DNA from 3 places in the Streptomyces sp. NPDC043876 genome. Region 1 is predicted to be linked to each of the others. Evidence: riboswitches for the same ligand, from Rfam matches in the RefSeq annotation. Region 1 holds a riboswitch; each other region holds the start of a gene.
The links. A riboswitch is a leader RNA that binds a small molecule or an ion and turns the genes downstream of it on or off. The one in region 1 is predicted to bind cobalamin.
Positions count from the first base shown of each region.

Region 1 (5,709 bases):
GCCAGCCGTCGACGTGCAGCAGGAAGTCGTCGAAGCCGTCGTCGTCCGGACGGGCCTCCAGGCCCAGGTCGTGGTCGAGCTTCGCGGCCTGGATCAGGGTCCAGATCTGGGCGCGGATCGCGGGCAACTTGGCCGGGTCCATGGAGGAGATCTGCGCGTACTCGTCCAGGTGCTGCTCCAGGCGCGCGATGTCGCCGTACGACTCCGCGCGGGCCATCGGCGGCACCAGGTGGTCGACCAGGGTCGCGTGCACGCGGCGCTTGGCCTGGGTGCCCTCGCCCGGGTCGTTGACCAGGAACGGGTAGACGAGCGGGAGGTCGCCGAGCGCGGCGTCCGGCGCACAGGAGGCGGACAGGCCCGCGTTCTTGCCGGGCAGCCACTCCAGGTTGCCGTGCTTGCCCAGGTGGATCATGGCGTCGGCGCCGAAACCGCCGTCCTCGGCCGCGGCCTGGATCCAGCGGTAGGCGGCGAGGTAGTGGTGCGAGGGCGGGAGGTCCGGGTCGTGGTAGATCGCGATCGGGTTCTCGCCGAAGCCGCGCGGCGGCTGGATGAGGATGAGCAGGTTCCCGCGGCGCAGCGCCGCCAGCACGATGTCGCCGTCGGGGTCGCCGCCGGCCGCGGTGCGCGAGCGGTCCAGGAACATGTTGCCGGGCGCCTGCCCCCAGTGCTCCTCGACGCCTTCGCGCAGCTCGCCGGGGAGCGTGGCGTACCAGCGGCGGTAGTCGGCGGCCGGGATGCGGACCGGGTTGCGGGCCAGCTGCTCCTCGGTGAGCCAGTCCTGGTCGTGGCCGCCGGCCTCGATCAGCGCGCGGATCAGCTCGTCCCCGTCGCCGGAGACCAGGCCGGGGATCTCCTCGGCCGGGCCGAAGTCGTAGCCCTCCGCGATCAGGCGGCGCAGCAGCGCGACGGCACTGGCGGGGGTGTCGAGACCGACGGCGTTGCCGATGCGGGAGTGCTTGGTGGGGTACGCGGAGAGGACGAGCGCGATCCGCTTCTCGGCGTTCGGGGTGTGCCGCAGCCGGGCGTGGCGTACGGCGATCCCCGCGACGCGGGCGGCCCGCTCGGGATCGGCGACGTACGCCGGGAGGCCGTCCTCGTCGATCTCCTTGAAGGAGAACGGGACGGTGATCAGCCGGCCGTCGAACTCCGGCACCGCGACCTGGCTGGCCGAGTCGAGCGGGGACAGGCCCTCGTCGCTCTCCATCCACGTCTCGCGCGAACCGGTCAGGCACAGCGCCTGCAGGATCGGTACGTCGAGGGCGGCGAGCGCGCCCGCGTCCCACGACTCGTCGTCGCCGCCCGCCGAGGCCTCGGCGGGGCGGGTGCCGCCCGCCGCCAGGACCGTGGTCACGATGGCGTCCGCCGTCGCCAGCTCCGCGAGCAGTTCCGGCTCGGGGGAGCGCAGCGAGGAGACGTACAGCGGCACGGGCACGCCGCCCGCGTCCACCACGGCGTCCGCGAGGCCGTGCACGAAGGCGGTGTTGCCGCTCATGTGGTGGGCGCGGTAGTAGAGCACCGCGATCCGGGGGCCCGTGGCGGGCTCTGCCGCGCGCTCCAGCCGGCCCCAGGTGGGCGCGGCCGCGGGCGGGTCGAAGCCGTGGCCGGTGAGCAGCACGGTGTCCGAGAGGAAGCGGGCCAGCTGCTCCAGGTTGGCCGGGCCGCCGTGCGCGAGGTAGGCGTGGGCCTCGGCCGCGATGCCGATGGGGACGGTGGACGCCTCCATCAGCTGGGCGTCGGGGGCCTGTTCGCCGGTCAGGACGACGACCGGCCGCGGCTGGTCGGCGGCGAGGAGCAGGTCGAGCCCCTCCTGCCAGGCGCGCAGGCCGCCGAGGAGGCGTACGACGACCAGGTCCACGCCGTCGAGCAGCGCGGGGAGGTCGTCGAGGGGGAGCCGGGAAGGGTTCGCGAACCGGTACGGGACCGGGCCGTCGTCCGAGGCGCGGGCACTGAGCAGATCGGTGTCGGACGTCGACAGCAGCAGGATCATGCGGCGGCGGGCCTTCCTCGGGGTTTCCGCGCCCCGGGCAGTGAGGACGACGGGAGTTCCTGACTCACCCGGTGGCGCGGTGGGGCGCTGCCGGATTCACAGTGGCGGGACCGCGCCGGAATCGCACCGGGCTTCCTCCCATGTCGCCGTCCTCGGCGATGACGGGCCGAATGGCCCGTCGAGGGGCCATCTTAGGTGCCGGGGCGAGCGGATGGCAGGTGGGGGCGGTTCCCGGGGCGGATCGCTGGCGCGGGGCCGGGGTTTGGTGGTGCGGGGCCGGGTTTTGGCGGCGGGTGCGGGTGGTGGGGCCTGTGGTGTGCCCTCAAGCGCCGGGCGGGCTGGATTTGGTTCGGGTGGGTGTGTGGCCGCGGGTCGCGGGGCCTGGGGTGGGTGCCCTCAAGCGCCGGGCGGGCTGGAATTGGCTCGGGTGGGTGTGTGGCTGCGGGTGTTGGGCGGGCTGGGATTGGCAGGCGGGTGGGTCGTTGGGCCGGGGTGGTGGTGGCCTTGGCTGTGTTGGCGGGTGCGGGTGGTGGGGCCTCCGGCGGGCCCTCAAACGCCGGGCGGGCTGAATTTGGCGACCGGGGTACCGGGCAGGCCGGATCGGACTGGGGTGGTTGTGTGGCCAGGGTGTGGGGGCTGGAATTTGCTGCGCCGGGATGCGGGCAAATTCAGCCTCGCCGGCGTTTGAGGCGCCGCCGGAGGCTCCACATGGCGGCAGTCGCCAACGCACCGGCGGCTGACGGGCGCGCAGGCCCGGGCCGCGGGGCCGGCGGCATCTGGGCGTGCGCCGGGCCGGGTCGGTGGCATGCGGGCGTGCCGGGCTAGAGGCGGCGGCGTGCCGGGGTGCCGGGCCGGTGGCGGTGGCATGCGGGCGTGCCGGGCCAGGCCGGGCCGGGTCGGTGGCATGCGGGCAGGCCGGGCCAGGGTCGGCGGCGTGCCGGGGGTGCCGGGCCGGGGTCGGCGGCATGCGGGCGTGCCGGGCCAGGTCGGGCCGCGGCGCGGCGGCGCCATGCGGGTGGCAGGGCCCGGGCGGCGGCATGCGGGCGGGCAGGGTATGGGGCGGCGGGGCGTGGGCGGGGGGACGGGGCGTGGTGACGGACACAGGTCGGTGGGCGCCGATCGTGGGTATGCTCGCCGCCATGCCCCCGCCCTCTTCCGCCGCATCCCGGGACGAACCCGTCATACGGGACCGCGGCGACGCCTGCCCCGGCGCGCTGCGCCTGCACGCGGCGGACGACGGGCACCTCGCCCGGATCCGGATCCCCGGGGGTCTGCTCACGGCGGATGCCGCCGTCGCAGTGGCCGACGCCGCGGACCGGCTCGGCGACGGGCACCTCGACCTCACCTCGCGGGGCAACGCGCAGCTGCGCGGCCTCGGCGCGAGCTGCGGCGGCGAACTCGCCGCCCTGCTGACCGCCGCCCAACTGCTGCCCGCCGCAGCGGCCACCCACGAACGCGTCCGCAACATCGTCGCCTCGCCCCTGTCCGGGCTCGACCGGCAGGGCCGCCCCGACGTCACGCCGTGGGTCGGCGCGCTGGACCGGCTGCTGTGCGCGAGCGGGCCCGCGGCCGCGCTGTCCGGGCGCTTCCTCTTCGCCCTCGACGATGGACGCGGCGACGTGTCCTCGCTCGCACCCGACGTGCACGTGCTGGCCCTGAAGCGCGGAATGGCCGTGCTGTGGACGCACGATGACACCGACGCGGTCGCCGTGGGCCACCAGGACGCGCCCCGGGCGGCCCTGACGGTCGCCCGGTACTTCCTCGACGTGGTCCGCGAAGCCGGCACCAAGGCCTGGCGGGTGAGCGAGCTTCCCGCCGAACAACGCCCGGAGTCCGGGGAGTTGCTCAATCGGCTGCGGGAGCAGGGCATTTCGGCCGAGCGGGCCCACGGCTTCCGGCGCCGGACCGGACCCGGGCCCCGCCCCGGTCCGGTGGCGGGGCTGGACCCGGACCACGTCGCCCTCTCGGTACTGGCCCCGCTGGGCCGGCTGACCAGCGCCCAGTGGCGCCTGCTCGCCGCCACGGCCACCGCCGCGGCCGGGACCCTGCGGCTCACGCCCTGGCGCGGGATCGTCGTTCCCGGTGTCCGCGCGGCCACGGCCGCCGACACCCTCGCCCGGCTCGCCGACGCCGGGCTGGTGACGGCGCCCGGCGACCCGTGGGAGAACGTGAGCGCCTGCACCGGGCGGCCCGGCTGCGCGAAGGCACTGGCCGACGTACGGACCGACGCCCGCGCGGTCGTGGCCCGTTCGGGCGCGGCGGGCGGACCGGACGCACCGGCCCCCGCGGCCGCGGCGCTGCCCGTGCACTGGTCCGGGTGCGAGCGGCGCTGCGGGCACCCGCGCGCCCGCGCCTGGGTGGACCTGGTCGCCGGGCCCCGGGGGTACGGCGTCACCGTGGCCGGCCCGCGCGCCGGGCACACGGTGCGGGAGGACGTACCGGCCACCCCCGAGGACCTGACCGCCGCCCTCGCGGAAGCGGATGCGAAAGCCGCGTTCCACCAGCCCCACCCGACCCAGCACACCCAGCAGCCTCAGCGGCAGATGTAGTTCAAGAGATGAGCGAGTACACAGTGTTCGAGTACGAGAAGGACGGCGCCGCGATCTACCGCCAGTCCTTTGCCACGATCCGCGCCGAGGCGGACCTCGCCGGGCTGCCCGCCTCGGTGTCGCAGGTCGCCGTACGCATGATCCACGCGTGCGGGATGACCGACCTGACCAAGGATCTGGGGTACACGCCGGACGTGGTGCTGCGTGCCCGCGCCGCGCTGAACGCGGGGGCGCCCATCCTGTGCGACGTCCGCATGGTCGCCAGCGGGGTCACCCGCAAGCGGCTGCCCGCCGACAACGAGGTGATCTGCACCCTGTCGGACCCGGCCGTACCGGACCTGGCCGCGAAGATGGCCACCACGCGCAGCGCCGCCGCCCTCGAACTCTGGCGCGACCGCGGCCTGTTGGAAGGCTCGGTGATCGCCGTCGGCAACGCGCCGACCGCACTCTTCCGGCTGCTGGAGATGATCGAGGAAGGCGCGCCCCGCCCGGCCGCCGTCATCGGCGTGCCCGTCGGATTCATCGGCGCCGCCGAATCCAAGGACGCGCTCGCCGCCCACCCCTCGGGGCTTGACCACCTGATCGTCCGGGGGCGGCGCGGCGGCAGCGCCATCGCCGCCGCCGCCGTCAACGCGATCGCGAGCGAGGAAGAATGAGCGCCACCAGCGCCACCAGCGCCACCAGCGCCACCAGCGCCACCAGCGCGACGACCACCCCCGCCACCACCGGTGCCGCCGGTACGGGAGCCGCGGCCGGACGGCTCTACGGCGTGGGCCTCGGCCCCGGCGACCCCTCCCTGATGACCCTGCGGGCCGTCCAGGTGATCGCGGAGGCGGACGTCGTCGCCTACCACAGCGCCCGCCACGGACGTTCCATCGCCCGCTCGATCGCGGCCGCCCACCTGCGCGCGGACCACATCGAAGAGCCGCTGGTCTACCCGCTCACCACCGAGAGCACCGATCACCCCGGCGGCTACCAGGGGGCGATGGAGGAGTTCTACGAGGCCTCCGCCGCCCGGCTCGGCGCCCACCTCGACGCGGGCCGGACCGTGGCCGTGCTCGCCGAGGGCGACCCGCTCTTCTACGGCTCGTACATGCACATGCACAAGCGGCTCGCCGACCGGTACGCGACCGAGGTGATCCCCGGGGTCACCTCCGTCAGCGCCGCCGCCGC
Region 1 is NZ_JBWKDV010000006.1:434,182-439,890, forward strand. Features, by position in the region: gene cobN (cobaltochelatase subunit CobN) at 1-1,987, opposite strand, end outside; cobalamin riboswitch at 2,028-2,159, opposite strand; gene cobG (precorrin-3B synthase) at 3,127-4,536, shown strand; gene AC0693_RS21395 (precorrin-8X methylmutase) at 4,545-5,192, shown strand; gene AC0693_RS21400 (precorrin-2 C(20)-methyltransferase) at 5,189-5,709, shown strand, end outside.

Region 2 (5,709 bases), on a different contig from region 1:
CGGACGGCGGTGGACTTGGCCGTCCCCTTCTCGCCGCGCACGAGCACGCCGCCGACCGCGGGGCTCACCGCGTTGAGCAGCAGCGCGAGGCGCAGGTCGGTTTGACCGACCAGTGCGGTGAACGGGTAGGGGGTGCTCACGTGTTGCTCACTCCTTCGAAGGTGCGGACCGTACCCGGGGCTCCGCCCCGGACCCCGCGCCTCAATCGCGGGCGGGGCCGGAGGGTGTCAGCCCGTCCGGCGTTTGAGGACCGGGTCCGGGCGGAGCCCGGTTTCGGGAAGGGGCGGGGTGGGGGAGAGCCCCGCAGGGCCCGGGGCGCCGTCACGGCGCGCCCGGCGGCAGGAACGGGAGCCCCGCCGGGGCGCCGGACTCGATCAACCGCAGCAGCGCATCGGTATCGGCGTGCTCCTCGATCAGATCGCCGAGCAGATCCAGCTGCTCCTCCCGCAGGGAGCCGAACGACGTGTCCGGGGCCGGAACGAACCGGCGGCCGGCGGCCCGCGCGACCTCCCGCAGGAAGGCCCGCCGGAAGCCATCGCTCTCCAGTGACCCGTGCCAGTGGGTGCCCCACACCTCACCGACCCGGCACCCGTCCAGGAAGGGGGTGCCGCCCCGCACATCGGCGACGCCGTGGTGGATCTCGTACCCCTGGACGCTCTCGCCCAGCGCGCTCCCGCTCGGCCGCGCGAGGGTCTTCTCCCGCTCGAAGCGGACCCGCACGGGCAGCAGCCCGAGCCCCTCGACGACCCCGGCCCGGGACTCGACCTCGTCCTCGATGGACTCGCCCAGCACCTGGAAGCCACCGCAGACGCCCAGCACCGGACGCCCCTCGGCGGCCCGGCGGGCCAGCGCGTCGGCGAGCCCGCGCTCGCGCAGCCAGGCCAGCGCCTTCACGGTGCCCCGGGTGCCGGGGACGACGACCAGGTCGGCGTCGGCCAGTTCCTCGGCCCGGTCCACGAACCGCACCACGACGCCCGGTTCGGCGGCCAGCGCGTCCACGTCCGTGAAGTTCGACATCAGCGGGACCGCGCACACCGCGATCCGCAGCACGTCCTCGCCGACCGGCGGGGCGACCACGGACTCCCGTACGGCGCCGCGCAGCGAGACCCGCAGGCCGTCCTCCTCGTCGATGCCGAGCCCGTGCCGGAAGGGCAGCACCCCGTAGGTCGCCCGCCCGGTCAGCCCGCGCAGCATCTCCATGCCCGGCTCCAGCAGGGACACGTCCCCGCGGAACTTGTTGACCAGGTACCCCGCGATCAGCGACTGGTCCTCGGGCGACAGCAGGGCCGTCGTACCGAAGAAGGAGGCGAAGACCCCGCCGCGGTCGATGTCGCCGACCACGACCACCGGGAAGCGCGCGGCCCGCGCGATCCCCATGTTCACGATGTCCGTGCGCCGCAGGTTGATCTCGGCCGGACTGCCCGCCCCCTCGCAGATCACGGCGTCATACGTGCCCCGCAGCTGCTCCAGGCAGTCCGTGACGATGCCGAGCAACTGCTCCTGCCTCCCCCCGTGATAGCCGCGCGCACTCATCTCACCCACCGGCTTGCCCAGCAGCACGACCTGGCTGCTGCGGTCGCTGCCGGGTTTCAGCAGCACCGGGTTCATCAGCGCGGTGGGTTCGACCCGCGCCGCCTGGGCCTGCATCGCCTGGGCGCGGCCGATCTCGGCGCCCTCCAGGGTGACGAAGGAGTTCAGCGACATGTTCTGTGCCTTGAAGGGCGCCACCTTCACGCCCTGGCGGGCCAGCCAGCGGCAGATGCCCGCGGTGACCACGCTCTTGCCCGCGTCGGAGGTGGTGCCGGCGACCAGGAGTCCGCCGCCGCGCCGTGCGCCGCTCATGCGCTTCCCTTCGTCGTACGACCGGATGCGCGGCGTGACGCGCGCAGTGACGACACCAGCGACCGCAGGGCCACGCATGCCCCGAGGGAGATCCAGGTGACCCGGCGCGAGAGCCGTACGGCGCGCTCGATGTCCGGGGCGTCGACCGGACGGCCCGCCGCCCCGTTCAGCACCGCCCGGTGCTCCACGCGCCCCGCGTACGCCAGGGTCCCGCCGAGGCGGACCCCGAGCGCGCCCGCGAAGGAGGCCTCCACCGGGCCGGCGTTCGGGCTGGGGTGGGCGGCGGCGTCCGCGCGCCAGGCCCGTACGGCGCCCCGCCGGTCGGGTCCGGCCGCCACGGCGGCCAGCGCGGTCAGCCGGGCGCCCGGCCAGCCCGCGACGTCGTCGAGCCGGGCCGAGGCCCAGCCGTAGCGCAGGTAGCGCGGGGAGCGGTGGCCGACCATCGCGTCCAGGGTGTTCACGGCGCGGAAGAACAGCAACCCGGGCACCCCCGCCAGGGCGCCCCAGACCAGCGCGCCGACGACGGCGTCCGAGGTGTTCTCGGCGACGGACTCCACGACGGCGCGGGCGATCTGCTGCTCGTCCAGGGCCTGCGGGTCGCGTCCGCACAGGTGCGGCAGCCGCTCCCGGGCCACCTCGGTGTCCCCGGCGGCCAGGGCGCCCCCGATGGCCCGGGCTTCGCGGCCCAGCGAGGTGCCGCCCACCACCGCCCAGGTGGCGGCGGCGGTCAGGGCGATGCGGGCGGCGGCGGGCCGGGAGCGCACGGCGCGGGCGCCGAGCGCGCCGACGGCGGCCGCGCCCCCCGCGCACACCAGGGCGTGCAGGGCGCCCCGGGCCCGGCTGTGGCCCCACAGGGCCCGTTCGACGGTGGCGGCGGTCCGCCCGAAGGCGGCGACGGGATGCCCGCGGCGCGGATCACCGAGGATCCGGTCGCCGATCAGGCCGGCCGTCGCGCCGTACGCGAAAACGCGATCGGCACGCATGTGGCAGGTAGGTCCTCACTCAGGGTCCGCGCCCTGGTTCGACGTGTCCGGTGGCGAGAGTTCCTGGCTTCCGGGGAGCCGTCGGCTCCTCGGTGACAGTGGCGGGACCGCGCCGGATTCGCACCGGACTTCCTCTTCATGCCGCCGTGTTGGCTCCGGCAGTCCACCACGCCCCGCGAACGCCCGTCAACTTGCCGTTGACCTGCGAAAGCTCCCCCCGGCGGTGGGCCGGAGGGAGCTTTCGGACGTGCTGGGGCGGGTGGGACGCGCGGGGGTGGCCGCGCGGCGTCAGCTGACGATCAGGTAGATCGCGTAGCCGACGGCCACCGCGCAGAGCGAGAAGCAGGCGTAGGCGCCGGTGCGTGCCAGGTGGGCGGCGCCGCCCCGGCCGGTCGCGGCCTCGTGCTTCGACAGGCCCACGATGCCCAGGGTGAACAGGGTCACGAGGGCGACGGTGGCGGAGAGGCTGACGCCGAACACGGAGCCGAGTGCTGCCCAGTCGATCTTCATACTGCCGATTCCTCTGTGGGTCAGACCGCGGCGGCGGGAGCCGCCGGGGCCGGGGGAGCGGCCGGTGCCGGGGTGGGGATGGTCGCCTTGAAGGCCTCGTCCGTGACCGCGGCGGTGGTGCCCGCGAGCGGCGGAACGACGACGGCGGCGATCGCGGTGGTGACCACGCCGGGAGCCTCGGCCGGGGCGTCCGGCGTGCCGTTCACGTTGGTGTGGTCGACGACCTGGCGGCGCGAGACGAGCCAGATGGCGACGCAGGAGCCGACGAGGAAGAGCGCGACGGCGGCCACGCCGACGTCACCGGTCCGCATGACGAGCTCGGCGCCCGCGGACACCAGGGCGGCGGCCGGCAGGGTCAGGCCCCAGGCGATGAACATCCGGCTGGCGGTGGACCAGCGGACCACGCCGCCCTTGCGGCCCAGGCCCGCACCCATGACCGCGCCGGAGCAGGCGTGGGTGGTGGAGAGGGAGAAGCCGAGGCTGGAGGAGGCCAGGATGACGCTGGCGGCCGAGGTCTGGGCGGCGAAGCCCTGCTGCGGCTGGAGGTCGGTCAGGCCGCTGCCCATGGTGCGGATGATGCGCCAGCCGCCCAGGTAGGTGCCCATCGCGATCGCCATGCCGGCCGAGAAGATGACCCAGACCGGCGGGTTGGAGCCGGGGGCGAGCGCACCGCCGGCGACCAGCGCCAGGGTGATGATGCCCATGGTCTTCTGCGCGTCGTTGGTGCCGTGCGCCAGGGAGACGAGTCCGGCCGAGGCGATCTGACCGGCCTTGTAGCCCTTGGCCGAGGTCTTCTCGTCGACGTTCTTGCCCACCTTGTAGGTGAGCCGCGAGGCCAGCATCGCGGCCACTCCGGCCACGATGGGCGCGGCGACCGCGGGGAGCAGCACCTTGGTGACGAGCGTGCCGCCGTTGACGGCGCCGAGACCGGCGGAGGCGACGGCCGCACCGACCAGGCCGCCCATCAGGGCGTGCGAGGAACTGGACGGCAGGCCGACCAGCCAGGTGACGAGGTTCCAGAGGATGGCGCCGACCAGCGCGGCGAAGATGACCTCCGGCTGGATGCCTTGCTCGTTGACCAGGCCCTTGGAGATCGTCTTGGCGACCTCCACGGACATGAACGCGCCGACGAGGTTCAGCACGGCGGACATGGCCACCGCCGTCTTGGGCTTGAGTGCGCCGGTCGAGATGGTGGTGGCCATCGCGTTGGCCGTGTCGTGGAAACCGTTCGTGAAGTCGAACACGAGAGCGGTAATGATCACGATCCCGAGGAGAAGCGTTATGTGCTCCATTTACCCAGGCTTCTGTTTGACGTCAGTGGCTCGCCGACCGTAGGCAACCTGAGTGAACGGAAGATGAACTGGACCGGGCGGAGCGGTGTACCGATCCGGGGACGGTTCGCCGCGCTCGTCCCCATTGGACCGCTGATGCACCTGTTTACGCACGTCAGGGGCTGGATGGACCCCCGGCCGACCGGGGGTCTCCCACCCCGCCGTCGCGTGCGTCCGGGACCCCGGGTGAGACCCGGATCACGCCCGCCCGGCGCGCGTCCCCGGTCACCGGAACGACCGCCTCCACTGGCCGGGCCCGCCGCCCCGGCCGACACTGGAGCGGTGCCCCCCGCAACCACGACGGCAGCGGCCGTCACCGCCGCCCTCACCGCCGCCGGACTGGCCGCTGCCGCCGGGGTGGCCGCCGTCGCCGCCGGCCGGTACGCCGCCGACGCCGCCCTGCGGACCGAACCCGGCCGCCCGCTGCCCGGCGGACCGAAGCTCGTCGTCCACTCCGCCACCGCGGACCGCGTCGCCCTGACCCGGTCCCTCGCCTCCCTGTGGCCCGGTACGTACGGCCTGGCCGCGCCCGGTGTGCACGCGGTCGTCGGGGCCGTCCTGCCCGACGCCCCGCACGACCCGGACACCGTCGTCCGGCGCCTGGTCGGGGTCACCCACGGCTCCCTCGCCCCCGGCACCCGGGTCCTGCTCACCCCGCAGATCCACGCCGGCAACCCGCGCGCCGCCCTCGGCCTCGACCACGCCGACGTGGACGTCCCCGGGGAGCTGGGCGCCCTGCCCGCCTGGTTCGTGCCCGGCGCCCGCGACACCTGGGTGATCACCGCGCACGGGCTCGGCGGCACCCGCGAACACCCCATGGTGGTCATGCCCTTCCTGCACCGCCACCGGCTGCCGGTCCTCGACCTCGCCTACCGCGGCGACCTCGGAGCCCCCGTCCCGCCGGACGGCGTCGGCCACCTCGGCGCGTCGGAGTGGCGCGACCTGGACGCGGCGATCCGCTACGCCCTGCGCTTCGGCGCCCGCCGGGTCGTCCTGTACGGGTGGTCCACCGGCGCCACCATGGCCCTGCTCGCGGCCGAGCG
Region 2 is NZ_JBWKDV010000013.1:53,252-58,960, reverse strand. Features, by position in the region: gene AC0693_RS32565 (putative cobaltochelatase) at 1-140, opposite strand, end outside; partial or broken gene AC0693_RS32560 (cobyric acid synthase) at 202-1,842, opposite strand; gene AC0693_RS32555 (cobalamin biosynthesis protein) at 1,839-2,825, opposite strand; cobalamin riboswitch at 2,861-3,008, opposite strand; gene AC0693_RS32550 (hypothetical protein) at 3,114-3,335, opposite strand; gene AC0693_RS32545 (inorganic phosphate transporter) at 3,356-4,627, opposite strand; gene AC0693_RS32540 (alpha/beta hydrolase family protein) at 4,949-5,709, shown strand, end outside.
Region 2: another riboswitch for cobalamin. It lies ahead of AC0693_RS32555 (cobalamin biosynthesis protein); the one in region 1 lies ahead of cobN (cobaltochelatase subunit CobN).

Region 3 (5,709 bases), on a different contig from region 1:
TACGCCGTCTTGGTGCGCAGCACCTGCGGGTCGTCGTAGGTCCACAGCGTCGTGCCGTCGAAGAGCCACGCGCTGCCCGCCCGGCGGTCCCGGTGCAGGGTGTACGCGCCGGAGTCGGCCAGCTTCCTCAGCGCCTTGTAGTCCTCGTACCCGGCGGACCACGTCGCGGGCGCCGGCCCGGTCGCCGGGCGGCCCATGCCGTCGCCGCCGCCGGTGACCCCGGTCCAGCCCTGACCGTAGAAAGGCATGCCCATGACCAGCTTGCCCGCGGGTGCCCCGCGCCGCAGCCACGCGTCCACCGTCCCGTCGACGCTGAAGTCGTTCCGCGCGTACAGGGCCGACTGCTGGGCGGTGGTCTTCTCGCCGGAGACGTGGAAGTCGTAACCCTGGAGCGTGACGAAGTCCAGGTTCCGCATGATCTTCGGGACCTCGAAGCCCGCGTCGATCTTGGCGGGGGCGGTCGGGACGAAGGCGGTCAGCTGGTACTTCTTCTTCTGGGTCCGCCCGTAGGCGTCGAGCTGGGTACGGAACTCCTGGACCAGCGCCGTGAAGTTGCGCCTGTCCTCCGGGCGGTGGGTGGTGTCGGTGTCCCCGGCCGACCCCGGCCACTCCCAGTCGAGGTCGATCCCGTCGAAGAGGCCCGCGGCCGCGCCCGCGCCGCCGCGGGCACCGTCCTGCGGCAGATTGCCCTTGATGTAGAGGTCGATGCAGGACGCGACGAGCGCCTTGCGCGAGGCGGGTGTCCGGGCGGCGTCCGAGAAGTGCGTGGACCAGCTCCAACCGCCCAGGGAGATCTGTGCCTTGAGGCCCGGATGCCGGGCCTTCAGCTCGCGCAGCTGGTTGAAATTGCCGGCGAGCGGCTGGTCCCAGGTGTCGGCCACGCCGTCGACCGAGCCCGCGGCGTCGAGCGGACGGCCGTAGTCCGCCCAGGCGTCGGCCTCGCCGGGGACGTTGCCGGTGAAGCACGTGCCGTCCGCGCCGATGTTGCCGAAGGCGTAGTTGACGTGGGTGAGCTTGGCGGCGGCGCCGCCCGTTTCGAGGTTCTTGACCTGGAAGTCGCGTCCGTAGACGCCCCATTGGGTGAAGTATCCGACGCGGTGGTAGGCGCGTCCGTGACCGGAGCCGCCCTCGGAAGGGGCGGTGGCGGCTCCTGCGGCGGGCGCGATGGCCGCCAGGAGGGACAGGGAACAGGCGGCGGCGGCCAGCCTGCCGAGCGTACTGCGGCGCATGGGCTTCCTTTGCGGATGCGGGGAGTGGTGCTCCTGAGCCGTGCTGTGCGCGTGCTGTGCATCCGGAAGCTATTGGTCTGGACCAGAGTGGTCAAGGGGGCGGGCGGCCGATGTGGTCAAGGGCGCGGGTGGCGGGCGTGGTCAGGGGTGCAGGTGGCGTACGTGCCGCGGGGTCGGGCGGCCGGCGGTCCGGCTCAGGGCAGGCTCCACTGGCCGATGTCGTCGGCGGACCCGCTGTTCAGTGCGAACTGCACGGCCGAGGCGCGGGCGTCCTGCGGCAGTTCGAAGGTGACGCAGCCGGTGGCGGAGTCGCCGGGCGCCAGGGACCGTCCTTCGGGGAACTCGGCCCCGGCCGTCGTCGGCAACGCCACGCCGGGATGGCGCTCACCGTCGGCGTCCAGGAGGTACGAGCCGCTGCGCGGCGGGTCGGCGTAAGCGGCTGTACCGGTGTTGAGCAGGCGGAACTCGACCGCGACGAGGCGCCCGGCCGGATCCCGCAGGGCGTGCGCGGCGCGCGGGGCCGCCGGGTCGGTCACGGCGACGAGGGTGACGTCGAGCAGCTCGCCCGGGCGGTTGCCGCGGAGCGCGATGGTCTCGCCGGTGGGGTCGGTGGCGGCCGTCGCCACGGGCCCGCTGACGGTGGTTGCCCCGGGCCCGGCGGCGGCCGTCGCCATGAGTCCGGCGGCCGTCGTCCCCGGCCCGGCGCCGAGACCGAGCAGGACCGGTACGGCGAGCGCGAGGGTGGCCAGGGGGGACCGGAGACGGCGCACGGCGGGACCTCCTCGGGCACGGGACACCTCCACCATCCGTCCCTTCTCCGTGCCCCGCCACCCGCGTGGTTCCCACGGGCCGGGCGACCACATCGTGGAAGTGATTGGATCATCCGCCCGCCGCGTGCGAAGCTGGTTCCACCGGAGGGGCGTAGCTCAGTTGGTAGAGCGTTGGTCTCCAAAACCAAATGCCGTAGGTTCGAGTCCTGCCGCCCCTGCACGAAGAAGATCCGCCACAGCCCAGGTGGGAGCCCGCTCCCCCTGGGCTTTCGCGTGGTGCCGACGCGCCCCGCCGATGGCCCGGGCGCGGCCGGTCTGGCAGACTCGGCCGGGTTACCCGGGCGGCGCGGACCAGGAAACCGGTGTGAAACCGGTACGGTCCCGCCACTGTGACCGGGCCCTCGCGGCCCGGGAGTCAGACACTGACGCGCCGCCTCTTCACTTCGACCAGGGGACGAGGATCCCCCGGAGAGGCTTCGCCATGCCGCGTTTCCGCGCCGCCCTGCGCGCGCTCAGCCCGCTCGCCGCCCTGGCGCTCCTGATACCGCTCGCCGCCTGCGCCGCCACCCCGGACGAAGGGGCCCGCGACGGCGTCGCGCCGGACGGAACCACCCGGTCGGCGGCCGCCCCCGGGAGCGGGGGATTCCCGTCCACCGTGACCAACTGCGGTGTGACGACGACGTACAAGGCGCCGCCCCGCCGCGCCGTCGCCATGAACCAGCACGCCACCGAAATGCTGCTCGCCCTCGGCCTCGGGGACCGGATGGCGGGCACCGCCTACCTCGACGACGCCGTCCTGCCCGCCTACCGGCCGGCCTACGACAAGATCAAGGTGCTGGCGAAGGAGTACCCCTCGAAGGAGCTGCTCCTCGGCGCCGACCCCGACTTCGTCTACGGCGGCTACTCCAGCGCCTTCGACGCCGCGCAGGGCCGCGACCGCGCCGCGTTGGGCAAGAGCGGCATCAACACCCGGCTCAGCGTGGAGTACTGCACCCCCGGACCGGTCCGGTTCGAGCAGCTGAAGACCGAGATCACCGAAGTCGCCCGCACCTTCGGCGTGCCCGAGCGGGGCGCGAGGCTGATCGAGGACGAGCAGCGCCGCATCGACGCGGTGACCGCCCGCGTCAAGGACAAGGCGCGCCCGAACGTCTTCGTCTACGACTCCGGCGAGGCCGCCGCCTTCACCTCGGGCGGCAACGGCATCGGCAACGAGATCGTCTCCCTCGCGGGCGGAAGGAACGTGTTCGCCGACCTCAAGGACACCTTCGGCGACGTGTCCTGGGAGAAGGTCATCGAACGCGAGCCCGACACCGTGCTGATCTACGACTACGGCGGGACGAGCGTCGAAGCGAAGAAGCAGCGTCTGGTGAACGATCCGGCCCTCGCGCGGGTTCCCGCGATCAGGGACCGCCGTTTCGTCGTCCTTCCGCTGTCCTCCGCCGTCCTCGGGGTGCGCGTCGCCGACGCCGTCACATCCCTGGCCGGCCGGCTGCACCCCGACGCCGCGTGACGGCGGACCGCCGCCGGGCCCCCTTCGTCCTCGTCCTCCTCGCCCTCGCGCTGGTCGGCGGCGCGGTGGCGGGCCTGGCCCTGGGGCCGGTGCGGATCGCTCCCGGCCGGGTGCTGGACATCGTCCTGGCCGGACCGCGTCCCGGCGCCTTCGCCTCCATCGTGTGGGACGTGCGGATGCCGCGCGTGCTGCTCGCCATGGCCGTCGGAGCCGGGCTGGCCGTGACGGGCGCCGTGCTGCAGGCCCTCGTACGCAACCAGCTGGCCGATCCGTTCCTGCTCGGCGCGTCCTCCGGCGCCTCGGCGGGCGCCGTGGCCGTCATCGTGCTCGGCCTCGGGGCGGGCGTCGCGACCAGTGTCACCCTGCCCCTCGCCGCCTTCGCCGGGTCGCTCGGCGCCCTCGTCACGGTGTACGCCCTCGCCCGGCGCGGCGGCGCCATGACCACCGGGCGGCTGATCCTCGCCGGCGTCGCGGTCCAGTACGTGCTCTCCGCGCTGACCAGCCTCGCGCTGGTCCTCTCGGCCCGGGCGGAGCAGGTCCGGTCCATCCTCTTCTGGACGCTCGGCGGCCTCGGCGGGGCGCGCTGGGACCAACTGGCCGTGGCCGCCGTGGTCCTGGCGGTGGGGACCGGACTGCTGCTCGCCCTCGCCCGGCCGCTCGACCTGCTGCTCGCGGGGGAGGAGGACGCGCGCACCCTGGGACTCGACACCGGACGCTTCCGGGCCGCCGCCTTCGTGCTGGCCTCTCTCGTCATCGGGGTGCTGGTCGCCTTCAGCGGCGCGATCGGGTTCGTCGGGCTGATGGTTCCCCATGCGGCCCGGATGGTCGTGGGAGCCGGGCACCGGGCACTGCTGCCGGTGGCCGCGCTGGGCGGGGCCGTGTTCCTGACGCTGGCCGACCTGGTCGCCCGTACCGCCGCCGCGCCCGAGGAGATACCGGTCGGCGTCGTCACCGCGCTGATCGGCGGGCCGTTCTTCCTGTGGATGCTGCGGCGTTCCGGCCGCTCCGAGGGGGTGGCCGGATGACGGCGCCGGTGACCTCCGCGCCGCTGGAACTGCGGGCCGAGGCCGTACGTTACGAGGTCGACGGGAACACCCTGCTGCGCGGCATCGACCTCACCGCCCGCCCCGGTGAGACGGTCGGCGTGGTCGGTCCCAATGGCAGCGGCAAGACCACCTTGCTGCGCTGCGTCTACGGCACCTTGCGGCCCACCGCAGGCCGGGTGCTCCTGGACGGCGTGGACGCGGCCACTCTGGGCGTCAAGGAGCGGGCCCGGCGGGTGGCGGTCGTGCCGCAGGACGCGAGCGGCACCTTCGGGCTGACCGTGCGCGAGGTGGTGGCCATGGGGCGTGGTCCGCACAAGCGGTTCTGGGAACAGGACGGGCCGGCTGACGCCCGGCGCGTCACCGCAGCGCTGGCGACGGTCGGCGCCGAGGCCCTGGCCGCCCGCCGCTTCGACGAACTGTCCGGCGGCGAGCGCCAGCGCGCGCTGGTGGCCCGCGCCCTCGTCCAGGACCCCGCCCTGCTCGCGCTCGACGAGCCCACCAACCACCTCGACATCCGCTACCAGTTGGACGTCCTCCGCCTGGTCCGGGACCTGCCCGCCACGGCCTTGCTGGTCCTGCACGACCTGAACCTCGCCGCGGCCTTCTGCGACCGGCTGTACGTCCTGGACGCGGGCCGCGCGGTGGCCTCGGGGCCGCCGGGCGAGGTGCTGACGGAGGAACTCCTGGCCGAGGTGTACGGCGTGCGCACGCGCATCCAGGTCCACCCGACGACGGGGGCGCCGCACATCGTCTATCTGCCGTGAGCGGGCGGTCCGGGCGGGTCCGGGGACGGCCGTCCCCGGACCCGCCCGGCGCGGTTTACTGCGGGGTCGCGCCGCTGCCGTAGGGGCGGGTGATGATTTCCATTCCGTGCCCGGACGGGTCCAGGAAGTACAGGCCCCGGCCACCGTCGTTGCGGTTGACCTCGCCGGGCTGCTTCTGCATCGGATCGGCGAAGTACGGGACGCCTGCGGCCTGGATCCGCGCGAAGGACGCGTCGAACTCCGCCTCGGAGATCAGGAAGGCGTAGTGCTGAGGGGTGATGGTCCCGGACGGGACGGTGGCGAAGTCCAGCGTGACGCCGTTGGCGGTGCCGACGGGGATGAAGGGCCCCCACTCGGCGCCGACTTCGAGTCCGAGGACGTGCGCCAGGA
Region 3 is NZ_JBWKDV010000003.1:180,686-186,394, forward strand. Features, by position in the region: gene AC0693_RS10215 (glycoside hydrolase family 18 protein) at 1-1,229, opposite strand, end outside; gene AC0693_RS10220 (DUF4352 domain-containing protein) at 1,424-1,999, opposite strand; tRNA gene AC0693_RS10225 (tRNA-Trp) at 2,145-2,217, shown strand; cobalamin riboswitch at 2,312-2,444, shown strand; gene AC0693_RS10230 (ABC transporter substrate-binding protein) at 2,481-3,509, shown strand; gene AC0693_RS10235 (FecCD family ABC transporter permease) at 3,473-4,534, shown strand; gene AC0693_RS10240 (ABC transporter ATP-binding protein) at 4,531-5,319, shown strand; gene AC0693_RS10245 (VOC family protein) at 5,375-5,709, opposite strand, start outside.
Region 3: another riboswitch for cobalamin. It lies ahead of AC0693_RS10230 (ABC transporter substrate-binding protein); the one in region 1 lies ahead of cobN (cobaltochelatase subunit CobN).